3 regions of the Sodalis sp. RH15 genome follow, and region 2 is predicted to be linked to each of the others. Evidence: predicted binding sites of a transcription regulator. Region 2 holds the regulator's gene; each other region holds the start of a gene.
The links. The regulator LexA, encoded in region 2, represses DNA repair genes until DNA is damaged. The targets are predictions, from matches to a motif close to TNCTGTATGTACATACAGNA.
Positions count from the first base shown of each region.

Region 1: a site for LexA is predicted at 1,772-1,791, ahead of ACL2XO_RS09595 (DNA translocase FtsK 4TM domain-containing protein). Genes of this name have one in related genera too.
Region 3: a site for LexA is predicted at 1,701-1,720, ahead of mutH (DNA mismatch repair endonuclease MutH). Genes of this name have one in related genera too.

Region 1 covers NZ_CP178738.1:2,047,490-2,050,770, forward strand. Annotated here, with positions in the region: gene trxB (thioredoxin-disulfide reductase) at 1-699, opposite strand, end outside; gene lrp (leucine-responsive transcriptional regulator Lrp) at 1,237-1,731, shown strand; gene ACL2XO_RS09595 (DNA translocase FtsK 4TM domain-containing protein) at 1,854-3,281, shown strand, end outside.
Region 2 covers NZ_CP178738.1:5,876,957-5,880,237, reverse strand. Annotated here, with positions in the region: gene plsB (glycerol-3-phosphate 1-O-acyltransferase PlsB) at 1-499, opposite strand, end outside; gene ACL2XO_RS26595 (diacylglycerol kinase) at 625-993, shown strand; gene lexA (transcriptional repressor LexA) at 1,117-1,725, shown strand; gene ACL2XO_RS26585 (CsbD family protein) at 2,245-2,454, shown strand; gene zur (zinc uptake transcriptional repressor Zur) at 2,601-3,110, opposite strand; gene rcsA (transcriptional regulator RcsA) at 3,243-3,281, opposite strand, start outside.
Region 3 covers NZ_CP178738.1:1,335,899-1,339,179, reverse strand. Annotated here, with positions in the region: gene ptsP (phosphoenolpyruvate--protein phosphotransferase) at 1-725, opposite strand, end outside; gene rppH (RNA pyrophosphohydrolase) at 738-1,265, opposite strand; gene mutH (DNA mismatch repair endonuclease MutH) at 1,957-2,649, shown strand; gene ACL2XO_RS06330 (TerC family protein) at 2,786-3,281, shown strand, end outside.

The DNA.
Region 1 (3,281 bases), 2.4 Mb from region 2:
GGCGTCGCTATCGCCGCGAACAACGTGCTTGAGGCGCACGCCGGTCACGCCGCTCTCGTCTCCCAACACTTCCTCCAGCGTCCGGTCGGGATGCAGAACGATATTGCCGTTTTTAACTTTCTCCATCAGCCGGTCGATGAGGATTTTTTCAGAACGGAACGTATCGCGGCGATGAATCAGGTGCACTTCGGCGGCAATATTCGACAGATACAGCGCCTCCTCCACCGCGGTATTCCCGCCGCCCACCACCGCCACTTTCTGGTTGCGATAGAAAAAGCCGTCGCAGGTGGCGCAGGCCGACACGCCTTTGCCCTTGAACGCCTCTTCAGAGGGCAGGCCCAGATAGCGCGCGGAGGCGCCGGTGGCGATAATCAACGCGTCGCAGGTATAAACACCGTTATCGCCCGTCAGGCGAAACGGCCGCTCTTTAAGTTCCACCTGGCTGATATGGTCGAAGATGATTTCGGTGTTGAATTTGGCTGCGTGGGCGTACATGCGTTCCATCAGCAAGGGACCGGTCAGGCCTTCCGGATCCCCCGGCCAGTTTTCCACCTCGGTGGTGGTGGTCAATTGGCCGCCTTGCTCCATACCGGTGATAAGAACTGGGTTGAGGTTGGCCCGCGCGGCATAAACCGCAGCGGTATAACCCGCCGGGCCCGATCCCAGGATAAGTAATTTACTGTGTTTCACCGTTGACATGGTTTCCTCATTTTAGCCGCACTGATTTAGCTATCCGATTGTAAGAAAATTACCAGATTAAGAAAAGAATGCAAAAAGCCATTAGCGATTATTATCATTGTTATGTCCTATCTCTACGGCGTTTTAATGCTCCATCAGGGCATGATCGGGTAAATAAAGCTTTTTTACCCCCTGCCAAGGGCCCTACACCCGATTTTATCGGCATGTTGTTCTGATTTTTGTTGTTTTACTTTGACAATCCGCTGTGCTTTTGCGAAAACATCAGGTAAGAAGAAATTATTCGGTTGGTGTCGATTCGGTTAATCGCCATTCGGATGGTCGGCGGAGCCGCCGATAGGCCGCATGTTCAGCCGGTAAATTTCTTCCAGGCAGAATTCTCTTCTGCCGCTGTCGCGGTTTGGACAGACAGCGTGCGCGGCAGTGGAAATGGCAGACCTTAGAATAAAACAAACAGCAGGTCTTTAAAGCAAACCCTGAAACATTGAAGTCGGCAGGGGTATGGCAAGTGCAGGGAAGGAATGAAGAGAGACAATAATAATGGTAGACAATAAAAAACGCCCGGGAAAAGATCTCGATCGTATCGACCGCAACATCCTTAACGAACTGCAAAAGGATGGACGGATCTCGAACGTCGAACTTTCGAAACGGGTAGGACTATCACCGACCCCTTGTCTGGAACGGGTGCGTCGTCTCGAGCGTCAGGGTTTCATTCAGGGTTATACCGCTTTGCTTAATCCGCATTATCTGGATGCGTCTTTACTGGTTTTCGTTGAGATAACCCTTAATCGGGGCGCGCCCGATGTGTTTGAGCAATTCAATACCGCTGTACAAAAGCTGGAAGAAATTCAGGAATGCCATCTGGTGTCGGGGGATTTTGACTACCTGCTGAAAACGCGGGTGCCGGATATGTCGGCGTATCGCAAGCTGCTGGGTGAAACATTGCTGCGGTTGCCGGGGGTTAACGATACCCGGACCTATGTGGTGATGGAAGAAGTGAAACAAAGCAACAGATTGGTCATCAAAACGCGTTAAGAAACACCACAGGTGCAAAAGACTGCTTTTAAGGTTACACTCCTGTGGATTCATACAGTCTCGGCGCCGGCCAGCACGTCGGCGCTGTTGTTATACCGGTTGAGAAACCTGGAGAGCCTTTCTTGAGCCAGGAATATACAGAAGATAAAGACGTTACGTTAAAAAAAATGAGCAGCGGCCGCAGGTTACTCGAGGCCGTCCTCATAGTCATGGCTATTTTTGCCCTCTATTTGATGATTTCCCTGGTCAGCTTCGATCCGTCCGATCCCAGTTGGTCGCAAACGGCCTGGCATGGGCCTATCCATAATCTGGGGGGCGGCGTTGGGGCGTGGTTTGCCGATACGCTGTTTTTCACCTTCGGCGTGCTGGCATACGCGCTGCCGCCGATTATGCTGATCTTCTGCTGGAACTCTTTCCGTCAGCGGGAGGTGCAGGACTATGTGGATTATTTTGCCTTGGCGCTGCGCCTTATCGGCACCCTGGCGCTGATACTGACCTCCTGCGGCCTGGCCGCGCTCAATGTGGACGATCTCTATTATTTCGCTTCCGGCGGGGTGATTGGCAGCCTGCTGGACAACGCCATGTCACCCTGGTTCAACGGTATCGGCGCCACGCTGACGCTGCTGTGCGTCTGGGCCGCGGGGTTGACCTTGTTCACCGGCTGGTCCTGGCTGACGATCGCTGAAAAAATCGGCGGCGTGCTGCTGGGCAGCCTGACTTTTATGTCTAATCGTTCCCGCCGCGAGGAAGAGTATTACGATGAGGACTATGAGGACGAGGATGAGGCGGGGGATAATCCCGCTACGGCATCGAGCAACCGGCCTGCGGAGGGTGAGGACGGCAGCGATCCGCTGTTCTCCCCGCGCGCCGTGACGGATGCCGGCAGCGCGGCGGCGGTGGCCATGCCGGCCGCCGGTGCGGATATCGCTGCGCCGGCGGCCGGTGCGCAAGCCGGGCCGGCGAACGCCGCGCTTGCGGCCCCTGATGTCTCTTTCGCCGCCGCACCGCTGGCGGGGCAGGCCGCTATTGCGCCAGGCGACCGGACGAGCGCCGCGCTTCAGACACCGGAGGCTATTGTTCCCGCCGCGCCGTCAACCGCAGCCCCCGTGACGGCGGCGCAAGAGGCCGTACCGCAATACCGCTTTGAGCTTCCGGGCGGCCAGTCCGTTCCTCCCGCCGCGCAAAGTGACTTCGCCGATGACGACGACGGTCCCCGGATGGGCAACTGGCTGGCCGCCAGCCAGGATAGCGCCCATACCCCCTATGATTTCAGCGTGGGGCAGCAAAGCAGCGGACAATTGCCTGGCGAGGGCGCCGTGCCGGTGGATCACAGCGCCGCCTCGCTGACCTTTATGCCCGCCTTCAGCGCCATCAGCGATGGCAACCCGCAGGTCAAGCAAGGCATCGGCCCCGAGCTGCCGCGCCCGAACCCGGTGCGGATCCCGACGCGGCGCGAACTGGCGTCATACGGCATCAAATTGCCGTCGCAGCGGGCCGCGGACCACACCCATGGCCTGGCGCAAAGCGACGCGGCCAAATCCCATCCGGCG
Region 2 (3,281 bases):
CAAAACTGTCACGCCCCAGCCAGAGAATGGCGATGAATTTTTGAAAACCGTTCAGCAGCCGCAGCTGCGGAGCCGGTTGGTTGGGCTGTGCTTCACGGCCCGGGGCGCGTCCGAACATCACGGAAACCGGCACCATTTGTACATCGAGCTGGGGGTTGTTACGGTGTAAGTCCAGGTAATTGTGGAATAACTTGACGGATTCCGGCTTCTCGGTGAAGTAGGAGAAAACCCGCGGACCATCGTTAATAAAGACATAACGCGGCAGCGTTACCCCGTCAATTTCCAGGGGAATCAGCGGATCCGGCAGTTGGAGCTTTAAGCACTGCCCGCGCAGGGTAAGCAAATCCGCTTTGGAATTATAAGGTAACACGTACATCATGGCCCGCATGGGATCCAGACCGGTTTCTTCCCGTGGATTCGCGGGGATTACCTTACTTCTCACCAGCAATTTTATTGGCAAATCCAATAACGCATAATAAATGTTACGCCAACCTGACATATCTGTGTGAAGCCTCTTGTTAGCATTGCGGCACAAGAATACCAGAAACTGCGCAACAGATCTGTGGTGATGAGAACGCAAAGAACCGGTAATATGGGCGCAATTTTCCTCAAGCGCGCAAATGTATGGCAAACCAAATCAGTGGACTTAAACGTATCTATAACGCCATGGGATATTCATTAAAAGGATTATCAGCGGCCTGGCGTCATGAAGCGGCTTTTCGGCAGGAAGCGGTAATAGCCATCCTTGCCATCGTACTTGCATATTATCTCGAATCCGACGCTATTTCGCGTATTTTATTGATTGGCTCGGTGTGGCTGGTATTGGTGATGGAAACGATAAACAGCGCCATAGAAGCGGTGGTGGACCGCATCGGGCCAGAGCTGCACCCCCTCTCGGGACGGGCAAAGGATCTCGGGTCGGCTGCGGTTGCGCTGGCCATCATATTGGCGGCCTGGGTCTGGATAACCTTGCTGTGGCGACTATTTCGATGATGGCTTCTTTTAACCGTTGTTAAATTCAGCCGTTTTTATTACGTTTTGCCACACATGAGGTTTTCAATTGGGCTCGACCTGTATATACTCACATGAAGACTGTATAAACAAACAGGGGACGGAATGAAAGCGTTAACCGCCAGACAACAAGAGGTTTTTGACCTTATCCGCGATCATATATCGCAAACCGGCATGCCGCCGACACGCGCGGAGATCGCCCAACAGCTGGGGTTTCGCTCACCCAATGCCGCCGAGGAGCACCTTAAGGCGCTGGCGCGAAAAGGGGCGATTGAGATTGTCTCCGGCGCTTCCCGCGGGATCCGTTTACTGATTGAGGAAGAAAGCGGTTTGCCTCTGATTGGCCGCGTGGCGGCGGGCGAGCCATTGCTGGCGGAGCAGCATATCGAAAGCCATTACAAAGTCGATCCTGATTTGTTCAAACCCCATGCGGACTTTTTGCTGCGCGTCAGCGGCATGTCAATGAAAGACATCGGCATCATGGATGGTGATTTGCTGGCGGTGCACAAAACGCAGGATGCCCGTAATGGCCAGGTGATTGTCGCGCGGATTAACGATGAAGTGACGGTAAAACGCCTGAGAAGACAAGGCAATATCGTTGAGCTGTTACCTGAAAACAGTGATTTCTCCCCCATCGTGGTGGATTTACGCCAGCAGGAGCTTACTATCGAAGGATTGGCGGTAGGTGTCATTCGCAACGGCAATTGGATCTGAGCCTTTGTCTGGACCCGCTTTGATCTGTTGGTGACTCTAGGTAGCGTATTCTCCCCCGGTTTGGTTTTCGGCGTCCTTTATCAGCTTCGGCGGCCGCAGATTTATTGGGGGAGCTGTGGCGCGTCGTTTTGTTCCGTTCAATAACCTTTTTGCATCTTTTCTTGCCTCGCTTTTTTCAATACTTGCCGTCATTAATCGCTGTTCCCGCCAGCTATCCGCGTCAAAGCACAAGTGAAGTTTATACATATTTTGTTACATTTATCGTCAATCTAATTTCCTCCGCTACCTGCTGTTTTATATCGCCTTATGGTAAAAAACGCGGGAATTACCGTCCATATGACGTCAAATCCTCTGCCAAATAAACCTTTCGCCAAACGCACTGCTATACTTAATCTCATAGGGTTAGCTTATAGATTAACGATGTCAGACGTTTTCTTTAACGAATCCGATTATTCATTAACCGCTGCAAAAGGTTAATGATTAAAATTCCTCACCAAACGATAGCGAAGGAGTTTTACAATGAATACTGACCAAGCAAGCGGCAACTGGAAGCAATTCAAGGGTAAAATGAAAGAACAATGGGGCAAACTCACCGATGATGATTTGACCGTTGTTGAAGGGAAGCGTGACCAGTTAATCGGTAAAATTCAAGAGCGTTATGGTTACGGCAAAGAAGCAGCAGAAAAGGAAGTTTCGAACTGGGAAACCCAGAATAAATATCGCTGGTAGCGATGTAACGTGGTAGCCCGCTATTACGTTGGTTACCCGGAATAATCAGATTAATGTTCCTACCCAAAGGTACAAGGATGTACCACCTGCCTAATCACATCCTTAAACTAATCTACTAAAAATTTTAATGCCTTCCTATTTAACTATTACCTCTTTTTGATCCCAATGCTATGGTCGTGTCCGCAATTATGCAGCCGATCGCAGGATTGCACTTCGGAACACTTGAGGCAAAAACCATGGGCTTCCACCACGTTATGCCGCATGGCAAAACCCGCTGACCGGGCCATGCGTTGTAGAATCTCCTCAATCCCCTCGGTGGATTGCTCCGTGACCTGGCCGCAGCGATCGCAGATAAAAAAAGCCGAGGTATGGCTAGGCTCTTCAAAATGATGGCACAAGACAAAGCTGTTGGTTGACTCGACGCGATGTATAAATCCCTGCTCCATGAGAAAATCCAGTGCGCGATATATAGTCGGCGGTTTAGCCTGGGGTTCTGAGGCCCGTAACAGATCAAGCAGATCGTAGGCGCTAATTGCCCCCTCCTGCTGCGTCATCAGGCGCAATACTTCGAGCCGCTGCGGCGTCAGGCGTACATTCCGTTGTTCACACAATTGTTCAGCTTGACTGAGCAATTGCGAACTAGTCATGCTTTTCATAGGGAACCCCCGTAGCTTATCTATCCATCATCTTATCATGATGACGATAAAATACCGAATCTAGGGATGTAAGCCGAGCGAGGCTATAGCATTCCCGGCTAACGGTCAGCAAAACAGGGCAGAGAAGAGCTTTTATGCTGTCAGGCGTGGCGACATATTTATTTCCCGGGG
Region 3 (3,281 bases), 1.7 Mb from region 2:
AAGATGGCCGCGCTGTCTTGCTGGGCGCTGGCGTTAAAACGTTTGCTGAAACGGCGAAATTCCGCCGCCGCCTCGCCAAGGGCAAAGGTCAGCCGCTCCCGTTCCAGGGCGCTGTCCAGTGACGACGCCGGAAAGACCTGATCCAGAGACGGCTGGCTGGTATCCACCCAGCCCTGGGCGATAGCCACCCCCGGCGCGGCCGCCAGCGCGCGGATACGTGTCTGGCGATACTGGCCGAACAGGGCGTTCAACTGGGACTGCGAAAGAATGCCGGCCATTTGCGTGGCCAGCGTCACCATAAACGACTCTTCGCTTTCATCGAACTGGCGATGTTCGCGCTGCTGCACCACTAGCACGCCCAGCAGTTGGCGGCGATGGATAATCGGTACGCCGAGGAAGGAACGAAAACGTTCTTCTTTTACGGCGGGGATGTATTGAAAACTGGGATGGGTATGGGCATCGGCCAGGTTGATGGGTTCCGCCAGCCGTCCCACCAGCCCGACGATCCCTTGGTCGAATGCCAACGTGATGGTGCGCCCGCGCGGTTTCTGTAAACCGCGCGTAGCCATAAGGTAGTAGCAGCGACGATCGTTGTCCGCCAGATAAACCGAGCAAACCTCAGTGTTCATCGCCAGACAGGTTTCATTAACCAGGATATCCAGCGTATCCGACAAACGCGGCGCGGCGGCAACCTTCTCAACGATCTCTCGTAAACGCGTGAGCATGTTCTGCGTAGCTCATCCCCTCTTTCGTCGATAAGCAGGACAAGACCGTTGCGGAGCGCCTTCCTGCAACGGCATGACAGTGGTAGAGAATTCTTTCATGACCCGGCGGTAAACGTCCCTCTTGAACGAAACCACCTGGCGGACAGGGTACCAAAAGCTGACCCAGCGCCAGCCATCAAATTCAGGTGTGCCCCCGCGCTGCATATTGATATCGGCGTCCTGACACATAATCTGTAGCAAAAACCACTTTTGCTTTTGCCCGATACAGACCGGCTTTGTGTCCCAGCGAACCAGCCGCTTTGGCAGTTTGTAACGCAGCCAGTTGCGGGTAGCGGCGAGTATGCGCACATCTTTGCGACTTAATCCCACCTCTTCGAACAATTCACGGTACATTGCCTGCTCAGCGGTCTCGCCGGCATTAATGCCGCCCTGGGGGAATTGCCATGAGTGTTGTCCGTAGCGCCTGGCCCACAAGACCTGTCCGTCACGATTACAGATTACGATACCAACATTCGGGCGGTAGCCATCATCATCGATCACTGGACTACCTCGATTACTTATAGTGCAAACATGACTTGATTGTTTCACATCCCCTCAATAGGGTAAACCACTGCTTTTCAGTAAGTCCGGCCTCAATCGCGGTTTCAGCGGGATTTGGCGGCCAGGTTATCAACAGTTTCGAACCGCGCCGTATGGCTTTATGCACTTTTTCTGTGGATAGTACTGTGCAGAACGCTGAATTAGTAGGGGAAAACTTTTAGCCAACCCTTCGGGAAACGAATTCCCGGCGGAGAAATCCTTTGGGATTTCATGCGGCTAAGGATCCCATGCCGCCACGACGGGATCCATCGGGATCTTGTGGCTTCATTCCGGGGGCCGGTAAGGCTAAAAATCAGTCAATGCTGGTTTTATCCACAATTTCGTGGATAAATCACTGCCATATCGGAACAAACCAGCAATATAACAGGCCGTCAAGGCTGTAAATAGCTACAGTAGTGAGTTTTTATTAAGGTTATCCCATAAATCTGTGGATAACCTGGTGTAAGATCCTGTTCATTGTTCTCCTCTACTGGTGCACAACCCTTTTGCTTACCGTTGTAGAGTTCAGATAATGGAATAAAAATAATAGAAAAATCATGCTATTATTAATGGCGTCAATTTATATGATCATTAAATACGGCTCATTGAAAATGACAGCCTAGTTTTTAAACACCATGCGGATAACACAGCGATGACCCTGCCGTTGGTTTCAACCCTCGTGACGCCGCCGGTCAATGAAGTTGAATTATTGGCCCGCGCCAGTGCCCTGGCGGGTTATACCCTGGGTGAGCTGGCAACCCATGCCGGACTGGTGCTGCCCGCCAATCTCAAGCGCGACAAAGGCTGGATCGGCGTGCTGCTGGAGCGTTATCTCGGTGCCAGCGCCGGCAGCAAACCGGAACAAGACTTTGCCGATATCGGCGTTGAACTCAAGACCATCCCGGTGGATAGCGCGGGAAGGCCGCTGGAAACCACCTTTGTCTGCGTGGCGCCCCTCACCGGCAATAGCGGCGTCACCTGGGAAACCAGCCATGTACGCTATAAGCTGGCGCGGGTGCTGTGGATACCGGTGGAAGGCAGCCGGGATATTCCGTTGGCCGCGCGCCGGGTCGGCACGCCGTTGCTGTGGAGCCCTGACGCCCAAGAAGAGCTGAGGCTAAAGCAGGACTGGGAGGAATTGATGGATCTTATCGTATTGGGGCAGGTGGAAAAAATCACTGCCCGGCACGGCGAGGTTCTGCAGCTGCGTCCCAAAGCCGCTAATAGCCGGGCTCTTACCGCCGCCATCGGCGAATTCGGGCAGCCGATCATGACCTTGCCTAGGGGATTCTACCTGAAGAAAACCTTCACCGGCCCGCTGCTGGCCCGGCATTTCCTGATTTAGACAGTCATTGCCTGCCCGCGGGCATTCAGTATTGTTTATACCCATCATCTTTCACGTTACAGCTGTGTTGGCTGCAGTATGAAATCTTTTGGGTATATACTATTCGTTTAATATTCGTTTAGGTTGTTAACTCTTTATGTTTGATTGGATCCTGGACCCCAACGCGTGGCTGGCGCTGGGCACCCTGACTATCTTGGAAATCGTCCTTGGTATCGACAATATCATTTTCCTTTCTCTGGTAGTCGCCAAGCTTCCCCCTGCCCAGCAAGGCAAAGCTCGCGGCATGGGGCTGTTCGGCGCCATGGTGATGCGGTTATGTCTGCTGGCATCTATTTCCTGGGTGATCCGTTTAACGTTTCCCCTGTTCACCGTTCTGGGCAACGCCATCTCCCTGCGGGATTTGATTCTCATGCTCGGCGGGTTGTTCCTGATTTGGAAATCCAGCAAGGAAATCCACCAGTCGCTGGAAGGGAGCGAAGAGGCGCAAAACAGCCGCGTCAGCTCCTTTACCGGCGCCATCGTGCAGATTATGCTGCTGGATATCATCTTCAGCCTGGATTCGGTGATAACCGCGGTGGGTTTGTCCAATCATCTGTTCATCATGATGCTGGCGGTGGTGATCTCCGTGGGGG